3 regions of the Nonomuraea sp. NPDC049684 genome follow, and region 3 is predicted to be linked to each of the others. Evidence: riboswitches for the same ligand, from Rfam matches in the RefSeq annotation. Region 3 holds a riboswitch; each other region holds the start of a gene.

Region 1 (6,975 bases), on a different contig from region 3:
GGCCTCGGTTCCCGGCGACGTGAACGGCCGTACGTCGCCGACCGGCGTCCCCGGCGAGGTCGAGACCGTGACGGACTCCCCCAGATCGGGCCCGTCGCCGGCCGCCCGCACCCAGCCGGCCGAGAGGAAGCCAGCCGCCGTCAGCGCCACGAGAATGAGCAGCACGCGTTTCATGAGGTAGAGCGTCCGCCGCTCGGAGGAGACCATCCTGAGGCCAGGATGAGGAACCTCTCATCCCTTCCCATCCGGCTCGCCGTCATTAGAATCATGTTCTGATACCGGCTGGTCGGTCAGGAGGTCTTCATGCGGGTGCGGGACAAGGTGATCGTCGTCACGGGCGCGGCCGGCGGCATCGGACGGGCGATGGCCCTGCGCTTCGCCGCCGAAGGAGCCGCCGGGATCGTGCTGGCCGACCTGGACGAGCCCGGCGCGCGGGCCGTGGCCGACGAGATCGGCGAGCGGGCGGTGGCCGTACGCGCGGACGTCTCCGTCGAGTCCGACGTGGCCGCGCTGGCCGAGCCCACCCCCTTCGGCCCGGTGGACGTGTTCTGCTCCAACGCCGGCGTCATCGGCGGCTCCGGCCTCGACGCCCCCCTCCAGGAATGGACCTCCCTGTACGCGGTCAACGTCCTGGCCCACGTGCACGCCGCCCGCGCCGTCATCCCCGACATGATCGCCCGCGGCGGCGGCTACCTGCTGAACACCTGCTCGGCGGCCGGGCTGGTGAGCTGCCCCGGCGACGCGCCGTACGCCGTCACCAAGGCCGCGGCCATCGCCTTCGCCGAGTGGGTGGCCATCCACTACGCCGCGCAGGGCATCAAGGTCAGCGTGCTGTGCCCGCAGGGCGTGCGTACCGGGATGCTGGAACGCGGCGTCGAGGAGGACCACCTGACGGCGCGCGCCGTGGGGGCGTCGGGCGCGATCCTCGACCCCGCCGACGTGGCGACCGCCGCGATCGAGGGCCTGGCCGCCGAACGGTTCCACATCCTGCCCCACCCCGAGGTGGCCGACTTCTACCGCCGCAAGGCCGAGGCCCCGGACAGATGGCTAGCCGCAATGTCCAGCTTCATCACCACCCTCCAATCCGCCCCGCACGCCTGACCGCGGGCCGACATCTCCGCCCCCCGCACCCGACAGGCGCTCCCGCAAGGCACTCCCCTCGCCGTCGCCGTCCGCGAAAGGCCGATGTGACCATGGACCAGCACCTCACCCGGACCGCCCGCCAGGCCTGGCGTCGCCTGGAACCCGTCCACGGGATGATCTATTTCGTCCCCGAGGCCACCACCCGCTACGCCGCCCTCGGCCTCACCGGCATGTCCGGATATTTCACCTCACGCTCCGCCCCCTTGGGCCCCGCCCCCGCCGACCTCGTCATCGCCACGTTCTACAACTTCAACCCCGACCTCGTACGCCGCTCACTCCCCTGGGACCAGGTCACCCCCGCCCAGGTCCTGCAAGCCCGCCTCGAAGCCGCCGCCGAAGCCCTCCGCCGGGCCGCCGTCCACGAGCTTCCCGACCTCGTCCCCGTGCTCACCCTGGCCAGGCGCGCCGCCGAGGCCGCCTGCGACCACCCCCAGGGCCGCCCCCTGTTCGCCGCCCACGCCGCACTCCCCTGGCCCGACGACCCCGTCCTCCAGCTCTGGCACGCCCAGACCCTCCTGCGCGAGTTCCGCGGCGACGGCCACGTGGCGACACTGCTGGCCGAGGGCATCACCGGCCTCGAAGCCCTCGTCCTGCACGCGGCCAGCGGCGAGGTCGCCAAGCCGTTCCTCACCATGAGCCGCGCCTGGCCTCCGGACCAGTGGGCGCACGCCGAGACCACCCTCCGCACCCGCGGCCTGCTGACCCCCGACAACGACCTGACCCCCGAAGGCAAGTCCCTGCGCCACCACCTCGAAACCCGCACCGACACCCTGGCCATGCCCGCCTACGGCGCCCTGGGCGAACCCGACTGCGAACGCCTCGCCGAACTCGCCCGCCCCTTCGGCCGCCGCGTGGTGGACGCCGGCCTCCTCAAGCTCACCTGATCACCTGCGCCCCGCCTCCTTGCCGATGGCCGTCACCTGGAGGCTGGATGAGGAGATGCCCGCGGACCTGTTCCGGCGTGCCGCCATCGCCGGCTGACCGCCGCGGCTCGCCGGAAAGGGCTGATCTGGGCGAAGCATGACGTTACCGATACCCCGTGACGGGAAGATCGCCGGACATGTCGGAGACACCACCACCCCAGAGCCAGCCGTACCCGGGCCGTACGGACGAGATGTCCCCCGAGCCGCGCGACGAGATGCGCGGCTACGAGGGCAGGGACCTGCTGGCGGGCAAGAAGGCGCTGATCACCGGCGGCGACTCGGGCATCGGCCGGGCGGTGGCGGTGGCGTTCGCCAAGGAGGGCGCGGACGTCGCCATCGCCTACCTCGACGAGCACGACGACGCCAACCACACCCGCGGCCTGGTCGAGCAGGAGGGACGGCGCTGCGTGCTGCTGCCCGGCGACCTGGGCGACCGCGACCACTGCGCGACGGTCGTGGAGCAGGCGGTCGCCGAGCTGGGCGGCCTGGACGTCCTGGTCAACAACGTGGCCTACCAGGCGCCGGTCGACGGCCTGGAGGAACTGACGGACGAGCAGTGGGAGCACACGTTCGCGGTCAACATCCACAGCTACTACCGCGTCACCAAGGCCGCGCTGCCGCACCTGCGGGAGGGCAGCGCGATCGTGAACACCTCCTCGATCAACGGCCTGCGCGGCAACAAGACCCTCATCGACTACGCCGCGACGAAGGGCGCGATCAACGCCTTCACCTACTCCATGGCCCAGAACCTGGTCGAGCGCGGCATCAGGATCAACGCCGTCGCCCCCGGCCCGGTCTGGACGCCGCTGATCCCGGCCACGATGCCGGAGGAGAAGGTGGAGAAGTTCGGCGCGCAGGTACCGATGAAGCGGGCCGCCGACCCCGACGAGATCGCCCCTTCGTACGTGTTCTTCGCCGCCGACCGGCTGTCCTCGTACTACACGGGCGAGGTGCTGGCCCCGATCGGCGGCGAGACGCTCCCGGGCTGACCGCGCGGGCCGGCCCGGGGCCTCCACCAAGATCAGAGGTAGATCGAGCCGCCCTTTCCGAGGAACTCGGCCGCCTTGCCGGCCATGCCCGCCCGCACCTCGTGGCTGAGCTTCATCGAGCAGAACTTCGGGCCGCACATCGAGCAGAAGTGCGCGGTCTTGGCGGGCGCGGCCGGCAGGGTCTCGTCGTGGAAGGCGCGGGCGGTGTCCGGGTCGAGCGACAGGTCGAACTGGTCCTCCCAGCGGAACTCGAACCGGGCGTCGGACAGGGCGTCGTCCCACGCCTGGGCTTGCGGGTGCCCCTTGGCGAGGTCCGCCGCGTGCGCCGCGATCTTGTACGTGATCACGCCGGTCTTGACGTCGTCGCGGTTGGGCAGGCCGAGGTGCTCCTTGGGGGTGACGTAGCAGAGCATGGCGGTGCCGTACCAGGCGATCATGGCGGCGCCGATGCCTGAGGTGATGTGGTCGTAGCCGGGGGCGATGTCGGTGACGAGCGGGCCGAGGGTGTAGAAGGGCACGTCGTCGCAGAGCTCGCGCTGCAGGTCGACGTTCTCCTTGATCTTGTGCATGGGCACGTGGCCGGGGCCCTCGATCATCACCTGGACGTCGTGCGCGTGCGCGATCTTGGTCAGCTCGCCCAGGGTGCGCAGCTCGGCGAACTGGGCCTCGTCGTTGGCGTCCGCGATCGAGCCGGGACGCAGCCCGTCGCCCAGCGAGAACGTCACGTCGTAGCGGGCCAGCAGGGCGCACATCTCGTCGAAGTGCTCGTACAGGAAGCTCTCGCGGTGGTGGGCCAGGCACCAGGCGGCCATGATCGAGCCCCCGCGCGAGACGATTCCGGTCTTGCGCCGGACGGTCAGCGGGACGTGCGCCAGCCGCACGCCCGCATGCACCGTCACGTAGTCGACGCCCTGCTCGCACTGCTCGATCAGGGTGTCGCGGTAGACCTCCCACGACAGCGCCTCGGGACGCCCGCCCACCTTCTCCAGCGCCTGGTAGACGGGCACGGTCCCGACCGGGACGGGCGAGCTGCGGATGATCTGCTCGCGGGTCGCGTGGATGTCCGGGCCGGTGGACAGGTCCATGACGGTGTCGGCGCCCCACCGGGTGGCCCAGGTCATCTTCTCGACCTCCTCCTCGATCGAGGAGGTGACGGCGGAGTTGCCGATGTTGGCGTTGATCTTGACCAGGAAGTTCCGGCCGATCGCCATCGGCTCGGACTCCGGATGGTTGACGTTGGCCGGGATGACCGCCCGTCCGGCCGCGACCTCCTGCCGGACGAACTCGGGCGTCATCCCCTCCCGTACGGCCACGAACTCCATCTCCTTGGTCACCACGCCGCGCCGCGCGGCGCCGAGCTGGGTGACCGGCGACCCCCACGCCGAGCGGTCGGTACGCGACGGCCCCGAGGTGTCGTAGAGCCGCACCGACGTGCCGTTCGACAGCCTGACCTCGCGCATCGGCACCTGCAGGTCCCCGATGTGGATCTTGGAAAAGCGCGCGTCGCTCATCGCGCAAACTCCCTTCGCCGGCATTATCCGGAGCAGGTTCTGGCGGTCGGCGGCTGACAGCCGTCCTCTCAGCCCGGTCCGCACCGGGCTCCCGCGTTGGTCATCGCGATCATAACCCGGCGCGTGGCAGGATCAAGGGGATGTCTGATCCCAGTGCGCACACGACCGCCACCTACGACCGCATCGCGCGCCAGTTCGACGAGCAGGTCGCCAATCCGTCACCCCCGTTCGCGGCCTTCCGCGACCGGTTCGCCGCAGCCCTGCCCGCCGGAGCCACGGTCGCCGACCTGGGGTGCGGCCCGGGGCGCGAGTCGGCCTGGTTCGCCGGACGCGGCCTGACCACCGTGGGCGTGGACCTGTCGATCGAGATGGCCCGGCTCGCCGCCGGGCGCGGCGTGCCCACCGTCCTGGGCGATCTGCGACGCCCGCCGCTGGCGCCGTCGTCCCTGGACGGCGTCTGGTCGGCCGCGGCCCTCGTGCACGTGCCGTCCGAGCAGACCGAGCCGACGCTGCGCGCCTGGCACGCGGCGCTGCGCCCCGGCGGGGTGCTCGCGCTGACCACCGCCCTGGGCGACAGCGAGGGCTGGGAGCCGGTGCCGTACCGGACGGAGTATGAGCGCTGGTTCGTCCACCGCGACGCGGGCGACCTGCTCGCGGTGCTGGACGCGGCCGGGTTCGCGGTCGCCTGGCACGAGACGAACGCCACGCACCGCACGTGGTTCAGCGTGCTGGCGACAGCGCGCAGCTCTCCCCTGCCCTAGTCTTCGGGTCGAGCGCGAACCCGGGGCCGCGCAGCTGAGCGGCCCCGCCGCGCGCCAGGCGGCCGGCAGCAGTTCGATCTATTGTGCCCCCGCCGCCGGGGCCGGGCCGCGGTAGCCGGGGTGGACGGGCGCGTGGTCGGTGGCCGCCGAGAAGACGAGCACCGCGCTGTCGGCACCGGTCGCCACGACGCGGTCGCCCTCGTCCGTACGGGTGCCGCCCTCGGTCAGCACTTGCACCTGGCCCTCGTACACCAGGCCGTTGTCGGCCGGCACGCCCCGGACGCGCAGCCGTCCTGCCTCAGCGGTCACATCCTCCCCGCCATCATGCGCGGTGCCAAAGGCAACGTGAACCCCATGCGTCCCCGAGGTGCCGCTGTCAGCCTCCCGACGATGGCGTGCGCCGGGTACGAGGCGAAATATTTCCTGGTGAGCACCACTCCGCGGGCGTCCTCGTACGTCACGGCGGCCGAAGTTCCGGTACGCCCCGAAGCCCGGAACGCCCCCCCGGCGGGTTCCCCCGGATCGCGGCCACCTCCTCCGGCGCCATCGAACCCCGCTCTCCGATGCCCGGACCGCCGGTCCACAACCACTTCTCGTTGAACTGGACGCGCTCGGCCGAGAGCGTCCCGGACACGCAGGCGCCGAGCGCTCGGTTGCCGATCGGCAGGACGTGTCCTTCCCTACCGGGAGCGGGCTCGTCGTACCGGAGCGTCAGCATGGCGATCACCCTGAGGTTTGGCGATCGCCCCTGGCGGTACGGACTCCCTCAGGGGAACTATGATGAAGATCGCCGCTGTGGCCGCGATCGTGGCTCTCACCACGATCGGACCGGCTGCCGCCTCTGGGGACGGCATCGAGCAGCAGGAAGTGAGCAAGCAGCAATACCGGACGCTGACCGCCCAGTGCCGCTACGCCGACACACCAGCCCTGCGCCAGAAGTGCAGGCAGGCGGTCAAGGAGAACTACCGTATCGGCCGGCGCAACCGTTCACTCGACTGCCGGACGTACTCCGGCGTGACGGTCTGCGGCGAACTGCTCCTCAGCAAGACCGAGCGCGCGTGCATCGACGAGTCCACCAGACAGGGCTTGGCCTATCGCCGCGCCGAAGTGGAATGTTACGTGGCCTGACCATGATCGTCGCAGGTGTCGACGGCTCGCCGACCGGACTGCTGTCCGTCGACTGGGCCGCCAAGGAGGCAGTGCTGCGCGGGGTGTCGCTGACCGTGGCCCACGTGGTGCCCGACTGGGTCTGCCGCCCGATCTCCGGCCGGTACGCGGAGGTGGGCAAGTGGATGCGCGACGGCGCCAACGAGGTGCTCGCGGCCGCCGAACGGCAGGCCCGCGAACTGGGCGCCGAGGTGACCACGGAACTCGTGCCCGGCGATCCCCGCGCCGCGCTGATCAAGACCGCCGAGCAGGCCGACCTGCTCGTCGTCGGCAGTCGTGGCCTGGGCGGCGTACGCGGGCTGCTGCTCGGCTCGGTCGCCCACGGGGTGGCCGCGCACGCCCAGACGGACGTCGTCCTGGTCCGCGACCCGCCCACCGTTCCGCGCGGTGAGCTGGCGGTCGGGGTCGACCGTTCCGAGGGCAGCCTGCGCGCGCTGAAGTTCGCCTTCGCCGAGGCCGAACTGCGCGGCGCCAGGCTGCG
Region 2 (6,975 bases), on a different contig from region 3:
TTCGCGCCCTCCTTGACCTTCTCGCCGGCCTCGGGGGAGCTGCGGATCACCTTGTTCCGCTCGACCTCGCCGTTGGGCAGGCGCTTGACGCTGCCCACGGTGAGCCCGGCCTCGGCGATCTTGATGCGGGCCTCGTCGCTGGTCAGGCCCCTGACGCTGGGGACGATCACCCGCTTGGGGCCGAGCGAGGGCACCAGCGTGATCGTGCTGCCGCTCTCGACCTCGGTCTTGCCCTCGGGGTCGGTACGCAGCACCAGCCCCTCGGCGGTGTCCTCGTCGTACTCGCCGGCGATCTTCTTGACCTTGAAGCCCTTGCTCGTGGCGGCGCGCTCGGCGACCACCATGTTCTGGCCGATCAGGTCGGGCACCTGCACGTACTGGGTCTGCGAGAAGTACCAGCCGGTGAATGCCACCGCGACGACCATGACCGCGGCGAGCAGGACCAGGAACCAGTTGGGCCGGAACGACCGCTTGGACGGCGGCGGCGACACCGGCGGCGCCACCTCGGCGCGCGGCTGGATCAGCGTGTGGGCCGGCGCGGCCAGCGGCATCGACGGGGCGCCCGCGCCGCTCGGCCGCGGCGGCATCGACTGGTTGAACACCGCCGTCATGGCCGGCGGGGTGCTCAGCCGGGGCAGCATCCGGTGGGCGTCGACCGCCTCCACCAGCATCGCCGTGGCGTCGGCCGGACGGTCGTGGGGCTCGCGGGCCGTGGCGTGCGCTACCAGCGTGTCGATCAGCGGCGGCACCTCGGGCACCAGCGACGACGGCGGCGGCACGGTGTCGTGGACGTGCCGGTAGGCCACCGACATCGGCGTCTCGCCGTCGTAGGGCTGCTGCCCGGTCACCAGCTCGAACAGCATGATGCCCGCGGCGTAGACGTCGCTGCGCACGTCGGCGCCGCCGGTGGTGACCTGCTCGGGCGACATGTAGCCGATCGTGCCGATCATCACGCCGGTACGGGTCTGGTTGGTCGCCTCGATCGCCCTGGCCAGCCCGAAGTCGACGACCTTGACCCGGCCGTCGTCGGTCATCAGCACGTTCTCGGGCTTCACGTCGCGGTGGACCATCCCGGCCTGGTGGGCCGCGCCCAGGGCGGCCAGCACCGGGATCATGATCTCCAGCGCCTCGCGGGCGGGCAGCCTGCCGCGCTCGCGCAGGATGTCGCGCAGCGTGCGGCCCGGCACGTACTCCATCGACAGGTAGACGACGTCGGTGTCGGTGCCCTGGTCGAAGACGTGCACCACGTTGGGGTGGGACAGGCTGGCCACCGACTTGGCCTCGCCGATGAACCTGCGGACGAAGGCCGGGTCCTCGGCGAGCGAGCGGTGCATGACCTTCAACGCGACAGTGCGATCCAGCCGGACGTCGAGCGCCAGGTAGACGGTCGCCATACCGCCCCGGGCGATCCGGCTCTCGATGCGGTAGCGCCCATCGAGGAGCCGCCCGACCAGGGGGTCCGCAGTCGTCTTATCCACCACCCCCCTGAGTTTACGGGCGTTTTGCCACCGGCAGGGCCCGCGCGCCCGAAACCGATGCGGAGACGTTCCCGCCGGAACGGCCCCGACCGGCGGGAGGGCCGGCGCGAGCCGGTCCCTCCGTGGACCTCAGGGGGATCATCAAGGGATCTCTAGGGGGTCGTCGGCGAGGACGCCTCGGCGTAGCGGCGACGCGGGATGCGGCCCGCCTGCCGCGCCTGGCGCCCGGCCGCCACGGCCGCCCTCATCGCCGAGGCCATGAGCTCGGGCCGCTGCGCCCGGGTGACCGCCGTGGCCAGCAGCACCGCGTCGCAGCCCAGCTCCATGGCCAGGGCGGCGTCGCTGGCCGTGCCGATGCCGGCGTCGAGGATCACCGGCACCCCGGCGGCCTCCACGATCAGCTCGATGTTGTGCGGGTTCCTGATCCCGAGCCCCGAGCCGATCGGCGCGCCCAGCGGCATCACCGCCGCGCAGCCGGCCTGCTCCAGCCGCCGCGCCAGCGCCGGGTCGTCGCCGATGTACGGCAGCACCACGAACCCGTCGGCCACCAGCCGCTCGGCCGCGTCGAAGGTCTCGATCGGGTCGGGCAGCAGCGTGCGCTCGTCGGAGATGACCTCAAGCTTGACCCAGTTCGTCCCCAGGGCCTCGCGGGCCAGCCGGGCCGTCAGCACGGCCTCGCCCGCGGTGAAGCAGCCCGCGGTGTTCGGCAGCACCTTGATGTCGCGGCGGCGCAGCACGTCGAGGACCGAGCCGCGGGCGCCGGGGTCGAGCCGCCGCATGGCCACCGTGGTCAGCTCGGTCCCCGAGGCGACCAGGGCCTGGTCGAGCACGTCGAGGGAGGGCGCGCCGCCGGTGCCCATGATGAGCCGGGAGGCGAACTTCTCCCCGGCGATGATCAGCTCATCCACCCTGCACCGCCGTCAGCACCTCGACGCGGTCGCGGTCGCCGAGCGCCGTCGTCTCCCACGAGCTGCGCGTGACCACCTCGTCGTTCACGGCCACGGCCACTCCGGTGGTGGCCGTGGTCAGCGTCCGTACGGCCTGGGCCACTGTGGTGCCGTCGGCCACCTCGTGCGCGGCGCCGTTGATCGTCACAATCATGAAATATCCCGAAATCTCGCGGGCGAGCACAGCGCGGCCAGCTCGCCCTCCTCACCCGTCAGAATCCCCGCGCCCGCCGAAGTACCCGCCGCCTGGTCCGCCGTGTGGGCCGCTGTCTGTGTGGCTGTCTGTGTGGCTTTCTGGGCCGTTGTCGAGGTGGCCGTCGGGGTCGTCGTGGCCGGGGGTGTCGCGGCCGGTGTCAGCACCGTCGCTGTGACCAGGGCGGCCGTCAGGGGGGCCAGCAGCACGCCGCCCCGATGGTGGCCGGTCGCCAGCACCAGCCCGGGGACCCCGCCCGCCCCGATGATCGGCAGGTTGTCGGGGGTGCCCGGACGCAGCCCGGCGACCACGTCCGCGACCTCCAGCTCGGTGACGCCCGGCACCAGCTCCCTGGCGTCGCGCAGCAGCTCGTAGAGCCCGCCAGCGGTGACCCGGGTGTCGAACCCCAGCTCCTCCTGGGTCGCCCCGAGCACCAGCTCGCCGTCGCCCCTGGGGACGAGGTAGACGGGCGCGCCGTGCACCGTCCCGCGTACGCACCGGCCGAGCAGCGGCTGCGGCGACCGCAACCGCATGATCTGCCCCTTGACCGGCCGGACGGGCACGTCGGCCAGCTCTCCGCTCCACGCCCCGGCGGCCAGCACCACCCGCTCGGCCTCGATCACCCGCGCCGCCGGCTCAGGCTGACCGGGCACAGGCTCAAGCCGCACCCCGGTCACAGCTCCCGTCGCGGCACCTGCCCCAGCCCCCGGCACAGGCCCTGCCACACCGCCTGTCCCAGCACCGAGCCCAGCACCGGACCCAGGGCCAATCCCAGAGCCGGTTCCAAAGCCGGTCCCAGCGTCTGTCGCGGCGTCTGGAGCGGTGTCGCCGTCGCGCAGCAGTCCGGTCACCCGCGCGCGCACCACGGGTACGCCCAGCCGGTCGAGCGCGGCCAGCAGCGCCGCCGTGACCCGGCGCGGATCGACCCAGGCGTCACCGGGGGCCAGCAGCCCGCCGCGCACCGAAGGGGCCAGCATGGGCTCCAGACGGCGGCACTCGCGCCCGGTCAGCCGCTCGACCCGCAGCCCCAGCTTGTCCATGAACGCCGCCAGGTCGTCGAGCGCCGCGAGGTCGTCGGCCCCGAAGGCGACGTCGAGCGTGCCGTCGGCGCGCAGGTCGAGCGCACGGCCGGCGGCCCCCTCCGGCCCGATCACCCCGAACGAGCCCCCGAACGCCTCCCAGCCCCCGCGCCCGGCCCCGCCACCGGTACCACCGGGACGACCACCGGAACCGCCGCTCAGGCCCGCGCCGCCACCCGGCCCGAGCCCCGCACCGAGGCCCGTACCAAGCCCTGCACCAAGCCCCGAAGCGAGACCGGCGTCGGCGGCCAGTTCGGCGGCGAAGGACGGCCACCGGCTCAGCGAGGCGGCCCCCAGCCGCAGCAGCGGCTCCTCGGTGTAGGCGACCTCGCTGACGGGCGCCAGCATCCCGGCCGCCGCGTAGGACGCCCCACGGCCCGGGGCCGGATCGACCACCGTGACGGGCAACCCCTCGCGGGCCAGCCGCCAGGCGATCGACAACCCGACGACCCCGCCGCCCACGATCACATTCATCCGCGCTCCCTTCGCCGGCATGATCCGGATCAGGTGTCTTGCGGTCGAAGGCCCGCTCAAGCCTTCCTCTCAGCCCGGTGACGGCCGGACTCCCGCGCGTCTTGCGCCTCCAGCCTACGGCCTCGGCGCGACGCACCGGCACCGCCCCCGTTATGGTCATGAACGTGAACCATGTCGTAGTGGTGGGAGCGGGCCTGGCCGGGCTGCGCAGCGCGGAGGCGCTGCGCGGGCGCGGCTTCACCGGACGGATCACGCTGATCGGCCAGGAGCGCCATCGGCCCTACGACCGTCCGCCGTTGTCCAAGGCCGTCCTGTCCGGCGCGGCCGACTCCAGCTTCCTGGAGGCCGACCTCGACGCGCTGGAGGTCGACTTCTGGCCCGGCGTCACCGCCAAGGCCCTGCGCGAGGGCGTCGTGGAGACGACCGAGGGCCAGCTCGGCTACGACGGTCTCGTGATCGCCACCGGCACCGAGCCGATCACCGTGCCCGGCGACGGCCCCCAGCACGTCCTGCGCACCCTCGACGACGCCCACGAGCTGCGCGCCGGGCTCGTGGCCGGAGCCCACGTGGCGATCATCGGCGCCGGCTGGATCGGCGCCGAGGTGGCCACCGCCGCCCGCAAGGCCGGCTGCTCGGTGACCGTGATCGAGGCGGGCCCCGCCCCGCTGGCCAACGCCGTCGGCCCGGAGATCGGCGCCCGCACCCGGCACTGGTACGACGGCATCGACCTGCGCCTGAACACCATGGTCGACGAGGTGGACGAGGGCGGCGTGCGGCTGGTGGGCGGCGAGTTCGTCCAGGCGCACGTGGTCGTCACGGGCATCGGCGTGCGGCCGGCCGTCGAGTGGCTGGCCGGCTCCGACATCGACCTGCACAACGGCGTCGTCACCGACGAGCACCTGCGCACGTCCATGCCGAACGTGGTCGCCGCCGGCGACTGCGCGGCCTGGTGGTCGCGCCGCTACGGCGTCCGGCTGCGCGTCGAGCACTGGGACACCGCGCTCGGCTCGCCCGAGGTCGCCGCCGCGACCCTGCTGGGGGAGGAGGCCGTCTACGACCCGGCGCCCTACTTCTGGTCCGAGCAGTTCGGTCACATGGTCCAGTACATCGGCCACCACCCCTCCGGCGACCGCCTGCTCTACCGGGGCGAGCCCGAGGGCAAGTGGTCGGCCGTCTGGCTGACGTCCGGCGACACCCTCGCCGCCGTGCTCGCCGTCGACCGGCCCCGGGACTACGTGCAGGGCCGTAGGATCATCGAAGGCGGGCATCGCCTCGACACAGAACGCCTGGTAGATCCAGAGGTCCCCCTACGGGATTGTGTTGTTTGAGCAAGGACGGCATGTGGTAGTTGTGGTTTCGTGACGCTTTCTGTTGCACAGATCGACCGGGAGACCGACCAGCTCGTCGACGAGTGGCTCACTCTCCCCGAAGTGGCCTCACGCCTCGACCTCTCGATCGGGCGGGCCAAGCAACTCCTCAAGGACCACAAGCTGCTCGGCGTGCGCCGCGGCGGCGGCGGGCCACAGGTTCCCGCGGTGTTCCTCGACGGGAAGGACGTGATGAAGGGCCTGCCCGGCACACTGACCGTGTTGCAGGACGCCGGCTACGACGACGTCGAGTCGCTGCGCTGGCTCTTCACCCCAGACGAGTCCCTGCCGGGGTCGCCCATCGAGGCGATCAAGGCCGGCCGTCACACGGAGGTCAAGCGGCGTGCCCAGGCCCTCGCTTTCTGAGGCCCGCCTCTATCTCTGCACCGACGGCCGCCGCGACCGCGGCGACCTGGCAGAGTTCCTCGACTCGGTGCTGGCCGGCGGCGTGGACATCATCCAGCTGCGGGAGAAGGGCCTGGAGGCACGCGAAGAACTCGCGCTCCTGGAGGTCTTCCGCGACGCCTGCGACCGGCACGGCAAGCTGCTGGCCGTCAACGACCGGGCGGACATCGCCTTCGCCGCCCGGCCCGACGTGCTCCACCTGGGGCAGGACGACCTTCCCGTGACGGTCGCGCGAGAGATACTCGGCGACGACATCGTCATCGGCCGGTCCACCCACTCCGTCGCCGAGGCGTCCGCCGCGGCCGTGGAGGAGGGCGTCGACTACTTCTGCTGCGGCCCGATCTGGCCCACGCCGACCAAGCCGGGCCGCCACGCGCCCGGCCCGGCGCTGCTGCGGCACGCGGCCTCGCTGGGCCCGGCCCCGGGTTCCGGATCGCCGCGGCCGTGGTTCGGGATCGGCGGCATCGACCTCGCCAACCTCGACGAGGTCATGTCGTACGGCGTGAGCCGCGTGGTGGTCGTCCGCGCGATCACCGACGCGGACGACCCGGGAGCGGCGGCGGCCGAGTTCGCCAAACGCCTGACCCCCTGACCCGACCGGGCGCCCGTTTACGACGGGCGCCCGCCTTTTTGTCGAGGCCAGATGCCGGGGTTTTCCCTGAGGCCAGGCGGCGCGGTCAGGTCCTGCGGGACGTCGCGGCGATGGCCAGCTCGGTCAGCGCCGCGCGCGACCCGGCGGTGACCGGCGCCTCGTCGAGCGCGGCCAGCGCGTCGGCCAGATAACCGGCGATCAGGTCTTCGCACTCCCGCAGCGCGCCGCTGTCGGCGATGATCTGGCGCAGGGCGCTCACGCCGTCCTCGTCGAGCGCGGGGTCGCCGAGCAGCCTGCGCACCGTCGCGGCCGCCTCCGGGGGCGCCGCGGCCAGGGTGCGGGCCACCAGCATCGTGCGCTTGCCCTCCCGCAGGTCGTCGCCGGCCGGCTTGCCGGTCTGGGCCGGGTCGCCGAACACGCCGAGGATGTCGTCCCTGAGC
Region 3 (6,975 bases):
AGGCCGGGCTCAAGCTCAAGAAGGGCAAGCAGGTGCTCAACGGCTCCCAGGCCCTCGGCTACGTACGCACCCGCAAGGGCGGCGCGCTGCCGGACTTCGAGCGCACCAAGCGGCAGCGGCAGTTCCTCGGCGCGGTGGTGAAGAAGGCGGCCAGCCCGGGCGTGCTGATCAACCCGTTCACCTCGATCCCGCTGGCCATGAGCGCCACCGACGCGGTCGAGGTCGACTCCGGCACCGGCGCGTTCGACATGCTCTCGCTGGGGCTGGCGATGGGCGACAGCCCGGTCACGACCGTGGTGCCGTTCGGCGGGAACGAGATCGTGGCCGGCGGCGGCGCGGCGATCAAGTGGGACCGGCTCAAGGCGCTGGCCCTCTTCGACGCGCTGAAGGCGGACAAGCCCGTGCCGAAGGAGATCGTGGACGCCGGCTGACCTGCCCCGCGAGGCGCGAGCCTCGCGGGGAGCGCCCGTGCCCGGCTCAGGTCGTGGTGGCGGCGACGACCGCGGCGGTGGAGGCGGTGACGGCGACGGCGGCGGTGATGGCGGCGATGGTCTTGGCGACCGCCTGGCCGGCCCACTCGCCCTCGGCGATCTCCTTGACGCGCTCGCGGTCGGCGCCGGGGAAGGCTTTGCGGTCGAGCTTCGCCGCGTGCATGATCGCGATCAGCGTGGCGGTGCGCTCGTCGGGGTCGGCGCCGGCGAGGACGGCCGTGACGCGCTCGCGCACGTCGGCCTCCACCTGGGGGTCCGCCTCCGGCCAGCGCGTGGTCGGGAAGATCCCCAGGATCCGGCCGCGCTCCTCGGTCAGCACGCCCGCCTCGGCGAGCCTGGTGAGCAGGCGCCTGCGCAGCTTGTCCGACTGCAGCCGCTGCACCCACCACGCGGGCTTCCTGGCCTTGCCGTCCTCGGCCATGCGGGCGAGGGCGGCGTCGAGCTCCGCGTCGCCCAGCGGGGTGGGGTCCTTCACCGTCACCTTGTCGTCGGCCAGCTCGACGCGGCCCGCGGCGGCCAGCTCGGCGAGGATCGCGCCACCGAGCGCGGGGTGGAGCTGGACGCCCCCGATGAGCTGTTTGCCTTCTTCCTCGTCGTGGGCGAGGAGGAGGAGTTCTTCGGCAATCGTCACGGTCATGTCCCGACACTAACCTCCCAGCATGAGCATTTCGGAAAGACTTCACGCGATCGGCCGCCCCCTGCTCCAGGCGCAGCTCGACCATCCCACGGTGGCCGGCATCGGGCGTGGCGACCTGCCGGAGCCGGTCTTCCGGTCCTGGCTGGAGCAGGACTACCTGTACCTGCTCGACTATGTGCGGGTGTTCTCCAGACTGGCCTGGCAGGCGCCGGACGGGCATCTGGGGGACCTGGTGGATCTGGCGTACGCGACGTACCACGACGAACTGCGTCTGCATCGGTCGTTGTCGGCGGAGTTCGGGGCCGATCTGGACAATGCGGTGAAGGGGCCGGCGTGCGTGGCGTACACGACGTTCCTGCTGGAGGCGGCGGGGTCCTACGGGGAGGGGTTGGCCGCGCTTTATCCGTGTATGTGGGGATATTCGAGTCTTGGGAAGATCCTCGCCGAGAACCCGCCCGCCGAGCCGCGGTACCGGGCCTGGGTGGACACCTACGCCGACCCGGCGTTCGCGGCGCTGACCGTACGGATCGGGCAGATGATCGACGAGGCCGACCCCGACCCCGTACGGGCGGAGGCGCTGTTCGCCGAGGGCATGGCACACGAGCTCGCCTTCTGGGACGTGCCGTAGTCGCGTGCCGGCCCGGCGCTCGCCATACCCTGGGGGCATGCCGGAACTTCCCGAGGTGGAGTCGCTCACCAACTTCCTGCGCGAGCGGGCGGTCGGCCGTTCGATCGCGGGCGTCGACGTCGTCGGCTTCCAGGCGCTCAAGACGTTCGATCCGCCGGTCACGGCGCTCGGCGGGCTCACCGTCACGGGCGTGTCGAGGCACGGCAAGTTCCTCGACCTCGACTGCGACGGCCTGCACCTGATCATCCATCTGGCCCGCGCCGGCTGGCTGCGCTGGCGCGACGACCTGACCGGCGCGCGGCCGGTGCGGCCGGGCAAGGGGCCGCTGGCCGTCCGCGTACGGCTGGCGCCCGGCGACGACGGCCTGGCACCCGGGTTCGAGCTGACCGAGGCCGGCACGCAGAAACGGCTGGCCGTCTACGTCACCGACAAGCCGGAGGACGTGCCCGGCATCGCCGCCCTGGGCCCCGACCCGCTCGACGACGCCTTCACCGTCGAGGCGCTCAAGCGCATCGTGGGCGGCAACCGCACCCAGATCAAGGGGCTGCTGCGCGACCAGAAGGTGATCGCGGGCATCGGCAACGCCTACTCCGACGAGGTGCTGCACGCGGCGAAGATGTCGCCGTTCAAGATCGCCGCGACGCTGACCGACGCGCAGATCGCCGACCTGCACGAGGCCATCGTGACGACGTTGCGCGACGCCGTCGAACGGGCGCACGGGCTGGCCGCCAAAGACCTCAAGGCGGAGAAGAAGTCCGGGCTGCGCGTGCACAACCGGGCCGGACAGCCGTGCGACGTGTGCGGCGACACGATCCGCGAGGTGTCCTTCGCCGACTCCGCGCTCCAGTACTGCCCCACCTGCCAGACGGGCGGCAAACCGCTGGCCGACCGGCGGATGTCGCGCCTGCTCAAGTAGGGTCCCGGGCGCGGGATGATGGAGGCATGACCGTTCCAGAGATCGACGTCACCGCCGTTCCCGACGACGCCTACCTGCTCGACGTCCGCGAGCAGGACGAGTGGCTGGCCGGCCACGCCCCCGAGGCCGTGCACATCCCCATGTCGCAGATCCAGGGCCGGGTCGAGGAGGTGCCCGCCGACCGCACGGTCTACGTGGTGTGCCGGGTCGGCGGCCGGTCGATGCAGGTCACGGCGTGGCTCAACCAGCTCGGGCGCGACGCCGTCAACGTGGGCGGCGGCATGCAGTCGTGGGAGTTCGCGCGCCGTCCGATGGTCAGCGAGACCGGCCAGGAGCCCTTCGTGGCCTGAATGTCCGCCTGGATGTCCGTCTGAATGCCCCCCGAATGCCTCACTGTGGCGGTTCCGCCGCCATTGAGGCATGATGAGGGCGCCAACTGCATAGTCGCGGGAGCTCGGGGTGCCGGGCTGAGAGGGCAGCAACACAGCCGCTGCCGACCGCCTGAACCTGTCCGGGTAATGCCGGCGTAGGGAGTGTGCGATGACGCATGTCGTCGACGAAGTTCCGCTGACCCTTGACGGCGCGCCCCCCAAGACCCTCGGCGTCCTCGACCAGGGCGCGCTCTGGGCCAACCTCGGTGTCAGCCTCCTCGGCTTCTCCGGCGCGCTCGTCCTGATCGATCCTCTGGGCAACGCGCCGCTCAGCCTCGTGGCCGCGCTCACGGCCGCCGTGGTCGGCAGCCTCATCGGCACGGCCATGGTCGGCCTGTCGGCCATCCCCGGCACGCAGACCGGGCGGCCGGCGATGGTGCTGCTGCGCGGGCTGTTCGGGGCGAAGATGTCGTACGTCCCGTCCGTGCTGAACATCGTGCAGATGCTCGGCTGGGGGGCCTTCGAGCTCTGGGTGATCGCCAAGGCCGCGAACGCGATCTTCGGGAGCGTCCCGTACCAGGTGTGGGTGGTGGTGGCGGGGGTGCTGACCACCGCGCTCGCCGTCTGGCCGCTCGGGTCGATCAGGCTGCTGCGCCGGTACGTGACCGCGGGCGTGATCGTGTCGCTGATCTGGTTCACCGTGTCGTTCATGGGCGAGGCGCCGACGTACACGGGCGGGTCGTGGACGGCCTTCGCCCCGGCCGTCGACTACGTCATCGCCCTGTCGGTGTCGTGGGTGCCGATGGCCGCCGACTTCGCCAGGCACTCGCGCTCCAGCCGGGCCGCCTTCACCGGCGTCGTCGGCGGCTACACCGTCGCCCAGGTCGCCTGCCTGGCCCTCGGCGTGTACGCGGTGGCCATCGCGGGCGCCCAGGCGGTCCAGGCCGACGGCATGGTGGTGTTCCAGCCGTTCGTCGCGGCGCCGCTGGGCGCGCTGTTCTTCGGCATCCTGGTGCTGCGCGAGACCGACCAGTCCTTCGCCAACGTCTACTCCACCACCGTCTCGCTGCAGAACCTGATGCCGAAGGTCGACCGGCGGATCGTCTCCACGGCGATCGGCGTGCTCACCACCGCGATCGCCCTGGTCGTGGACGTCACCTCATATGGCGCGTTCCTCGGGGTGATCGGCGCGGTGTTCGTGCCGATGTTCGCGGTGCTGGCCGTCGACTACTTCGTGCTCGGCGGCGCCGCCCGCTGGAACACCGCCGAGGACGCGCCCTCGCGCTGGCTGATGCTGCTGCCGTGGGCGCTGGGCTTCGCCGCCTACTGGTTCACCACCTCGACGCCCACGGTCGCCGGCTGGGACGACTTCTGGGCCTCCGCCCGCGACGCCGTCGGCTTCACCCGGGAGCCGTGGATGAACGGCGCGCTCGGCGGCGCGCTGGTCGCGGCCCTGGTGACGCTGCTCATCGGCGTGCTCGGCCGGCGCCGCTCAGCGGCCCGCTGAGGCCCGGCGTTCGACGTTGAGCAGGTGCTGCTTGGCGGCCACGCCTCCGGCGTAGTCGCCGAGCTCGCCGTCCTCACGGACCACCCGATGACAGGGCACGATCACGCACACGGGGTTGGCGCCGACCGCGTTGCCGACCGCGCGAAGGGCGCGCGGCCGTCCGATGCTCGCGCCGATCTCCTCGTACGTCGTGGTCGTGCCGTAGGGCACGGCCATGGTCTTCTGCAGCACGGTACGGGCGAACGGCGTGGCCAGCGCGAGGTCGACCGGCGTGGCGAAGGTGCGCAGCCGGCCGGAGAAGTAGGCGTCGAGCTCCCGGCGCACCGGGTCGAGGCGGCGGGCGTCGGGCCCGATGAACGTGCCGACCTCCTTGGCCACCCGCTCGAACACGGTGTTCTCGGCCTCGAAACTGCAGGCCGCGATCCCCTTACCGGTCACCGCGAGCACCAGCCTGCCCACCGCGCCGTCGTAGGTGCCGAACGCGATCTGCGGCGGCCCCTCGCCCTTGTAGGTGCTGGAGGTCACTCTCAGCAGGGCATCGAGGTCGCTGCTCGACATGCCTCTCACCCGTTTCAGCCACCGGAATCTTCGTGAGCGCAGCGTATCGGACGGATCGCCCGTCAGACCCACCACGCCACGTGCACTATGGAGGTGTGGGATACGCATGGGTCGGCAGTGACGAGGAGATCGCTCGCGCCGTGCTCGCCGGGTCCCCCAACGCCGTGGTGGCGCTCGACCGCGACCAGAGCGTGCTGGTCTGGAACGCGGCGGCCGAGCACCTGTTCGGCTGGACGGCGGACGAGATGCTGGGGCGCCGGGCGCCGATCGTCCCCGACGAGCTGGCCGCCGAGCACAACGCGGTGCTGGAGCGCGTGCGCACCGGGGGCCAGGTGTCGCTGCGCACCAAGCGCGTCCACAAGGACGGCAGGTCGCTCGACCTGCGGGTGGACATCAACGCCCTGCGCATGGGCAACTCCGTGGTCGGCTACGTGCTGGCCCACCATCCCGCGCGGGCCGACGAGGTCGCCGGGCTGCGCATGGAACGCCGGGCCCGGCTGGTGCGCCGGCTCACCGACGTGGTCGGCGACATCAACTCCGAGCTGGAGCTGCCGGCCGTGCTCGACCGCATCTCGGCCAGCCTCACCGAGCTGACGGGCGCGGACGCGGGCGGGTTCGTGCTCATCGAGGGTGAGCGGCTGCGGCTGGTCAGCACGTACCGGCTGCCGGAGACGCTCAGGGGCACCACCACCGGCCTGCGGACGAGCCTGGTGGACAAGCTCTTACGCACGGGCAAGACCGTCATGCTGGAGTCCCAGGGGCTCGGCGACCTGGTGTGGGCAAGGCTCAACGGGCTGCACACGATCGCGCTCGGCCTGGCCGCGGTCGGCGGACGCCCCTACGGCGCCCTCTACGCGCTGTTCGCCGGCCCCGCCCCCGGCCACCTGGAGCTGGAGCTGCTCGAACTGCTGGCCGGGCACGCCGGCATCGCGGTCGGCAACGCGGTGGCCTACCAGGAGGCGGTGCGGCAGCGGGCGCACGAGCGGGCCGTCTTCGACGCCAGCGCCGACGGCATCGCCGTGCTGGACGACGCCGGCCGGGTCGTGCGCTGGAACCCCGCCGCGGCCGAACTGACCGCCTTCCCCGCCGACGCGGTGATCGGCGGCCCGCCGCCGTTCCCGCTGCCCAGCCCCGGCGAGAAGCTGACGTTCCAGATGGAGAACGGGCGCTGGCTGGACGTGGTGAGCGCCCGGATCGAGGAGACCGGCGAGATCGTCATCGACTTCCGCGACGTCACCCAGGCCAAGGAGCTGGAGGAGGCCAAGGACCTCTTCCTGGCCACCACCAGCCACGAGCTGCGCACCCCGATCACGATCGTGCGCGGGTTCGCCGGCACGCTCGACGCGCGCTGGGACAAGATGAGCGACGCCGAACGCCGCTCGGCCGTGCACACGATCGCCGAGCGGGCCGGATCGCTGGGCCAGCTCATGGACCACCTGCTGCTGGGGGCCAGGGCGGGCGCGGACGAGCTGGCCGTGCGGATCGAGACGTTCGACCTCGCGGCCCGGATCCACGCGGCCACGCTCGGCCTGCCGGTGCTGTCCGACCGCCACCGCGTCGAGGTGCGCATCCCGGACGGATTGCCGCCGGTGCTGGGCGACGCCCTGGCAACCGACATCGTTCTGGGGCAATTGCTGGAGAACGCGTTTAAATATTCCCCAATGGGTGGATTGATCTGTGTTGAAGCTTGGCCCGAAGACGACGGCGTGGTCGTAGTGGTGGATGACGAGGGGGTCGGAATCTCACCGCCTGACCGCGAACGGATCTTTGAGCGCTTCGTCCAGGTGGACAGCGGGGACCGGAGGCGCTTTGGTGGAGTGGGGCTCGGCCTCTACATCGTGCGCAGTCTGGCCAGGGCACAGGGGGG

What was found. A riboswitch is a leader RNA that binds a small molecule or an ion and turns the genes downstream of it on or off. The one in region 3 is predicted to bind thiamine pyrophosphate.
Region 1: linked by a shared signal. The riboswitch ahead of thiC (phosphomethylpyrimidine synthase ThiC) and the one ahead of ACIBST_RS47160 (purine-cytosine permease family protein) in region 3 are both predicted to bind thiamine pyrophosphate.
Region 2: linked by a shared signal. The riboswitch ahead of ACIBST_RS12430 (FAD-dependent oxidoreductase) and the one ahead of ACIBST_RS47160 (purine-cytosine permease family protein) in region 3 are both predicted to bind thiamine pyrophosphate.

The regions. Positions count from the first base shown of each region.
Region 1 covers NZ_JBITLO010000002.1:357,415-364,389, forward strand. The annotation lists gene ACIBST_RS07450 (hypothetical protein) at 1-174, opposite strand, end outside; gene ACIBST_RS07455 (SDR family oxidoreductase) at 304-1,101, shown strand; gene ACIBST_RS07460 (hypothetical protein) at 1,194-2,027, shown strand; gene ACIBST_RS07465 (SDR family oxidoreductase) at 2,204-3,055, shown strand; gene thiC (phosphomethylpyrimidine synthase ThiC) at 3,088-4,566, opposite strand; TPP riboswitch at 4,559-4,671, opposite strand; gene ACIBST_RS07475 (class I SAM-dependent methyltransferase) at 4,707-5,327, shown strand; gene ACIBST_RS07480 (glycoside hydrolase N-terminal domain-containing protein) at 5,406-5,747, opposite strand; gene ACIBST_RS07485 (glycoside hydrolase N-terminal domain-containing protein) at 5,785-6,045, opposite strand; gene ACIBST_RS07490 (hypothetical protein) at 6,105-6,455, shown strand; gene ACIBST_RS07495 (universal stress protein) at 6,458-6,975, shown strand, end outside.
Region 2 covers NZ_JBITLO010000003.1:453,625-460,599, forward strand. The annotation lists gene pknB (Stk1 family PASTA domain-containing Ser/Thr kinase) at 1-1,478, opposite strand, end outside; gene ACIBST_RS12420 (thiazole synthase) at 1,631-2,386, opposite strand; gene thiS (sulfur carrier protein ThiS) at 2,379-2,579, opposite strand; gene ACIBST_RS12430 (FAD-dependent oxidoreductase) at 2,576-4,171, opposite strand; TPP riboswitch at 4,161-4,277, opposite strand; gene ACIBST_RS12435 (NAD(P)/FAD-dependent oxidoreductase) at 4,330-5,499, shown strand; gene ACIBST_RS12440 (Rv2175c family DNA-binding protein) at 5,530-5,904, shown strand; gene thiE (thiamine phosphate synthase) at 5,882-6,535, shown strand; gene ACIBST_RS12450 (polyprenyl synthetase family protein) at 6,621-6,975, opposite strand, start outside.
Region 3 covers NZ_JBITLO010000026.1:46,154-53,128, reverse strand. The annotation lists gene ACIBST_RS47185 (LCP family protein) at 1-431, shown strand, start outside; gene ACIBST_RS47180 (GPP34 family phosphoprotein) at 478-1,128, opposite strand; gene ACIBST_RS47175 (TenA family protein) at 1,151-1,756, shown strand; gene ACIBST_RS47170 (Fpg/Nei family DNA glycosylase) at 1,794-2,672, shown strand; gene ACIBST_RS47165 (rhodanese-like domain-containing protein) at 2,699-3,022, shown strand; TPP riboswitch at 3,109-3,222, shown strand; gene ACIBST_RS47160 (purine-cytosine permease family protein) at 3,213-4,550, shown strand; gene ACIBST_RS47155 (methylated-DNA--[protein]-cysteine S-methyltransferase) at 4,536-5,108, opposite strand; gene ACIBST_RS47150 (ATP-binding protein) at 5,204-6,975, shown strand, end outside.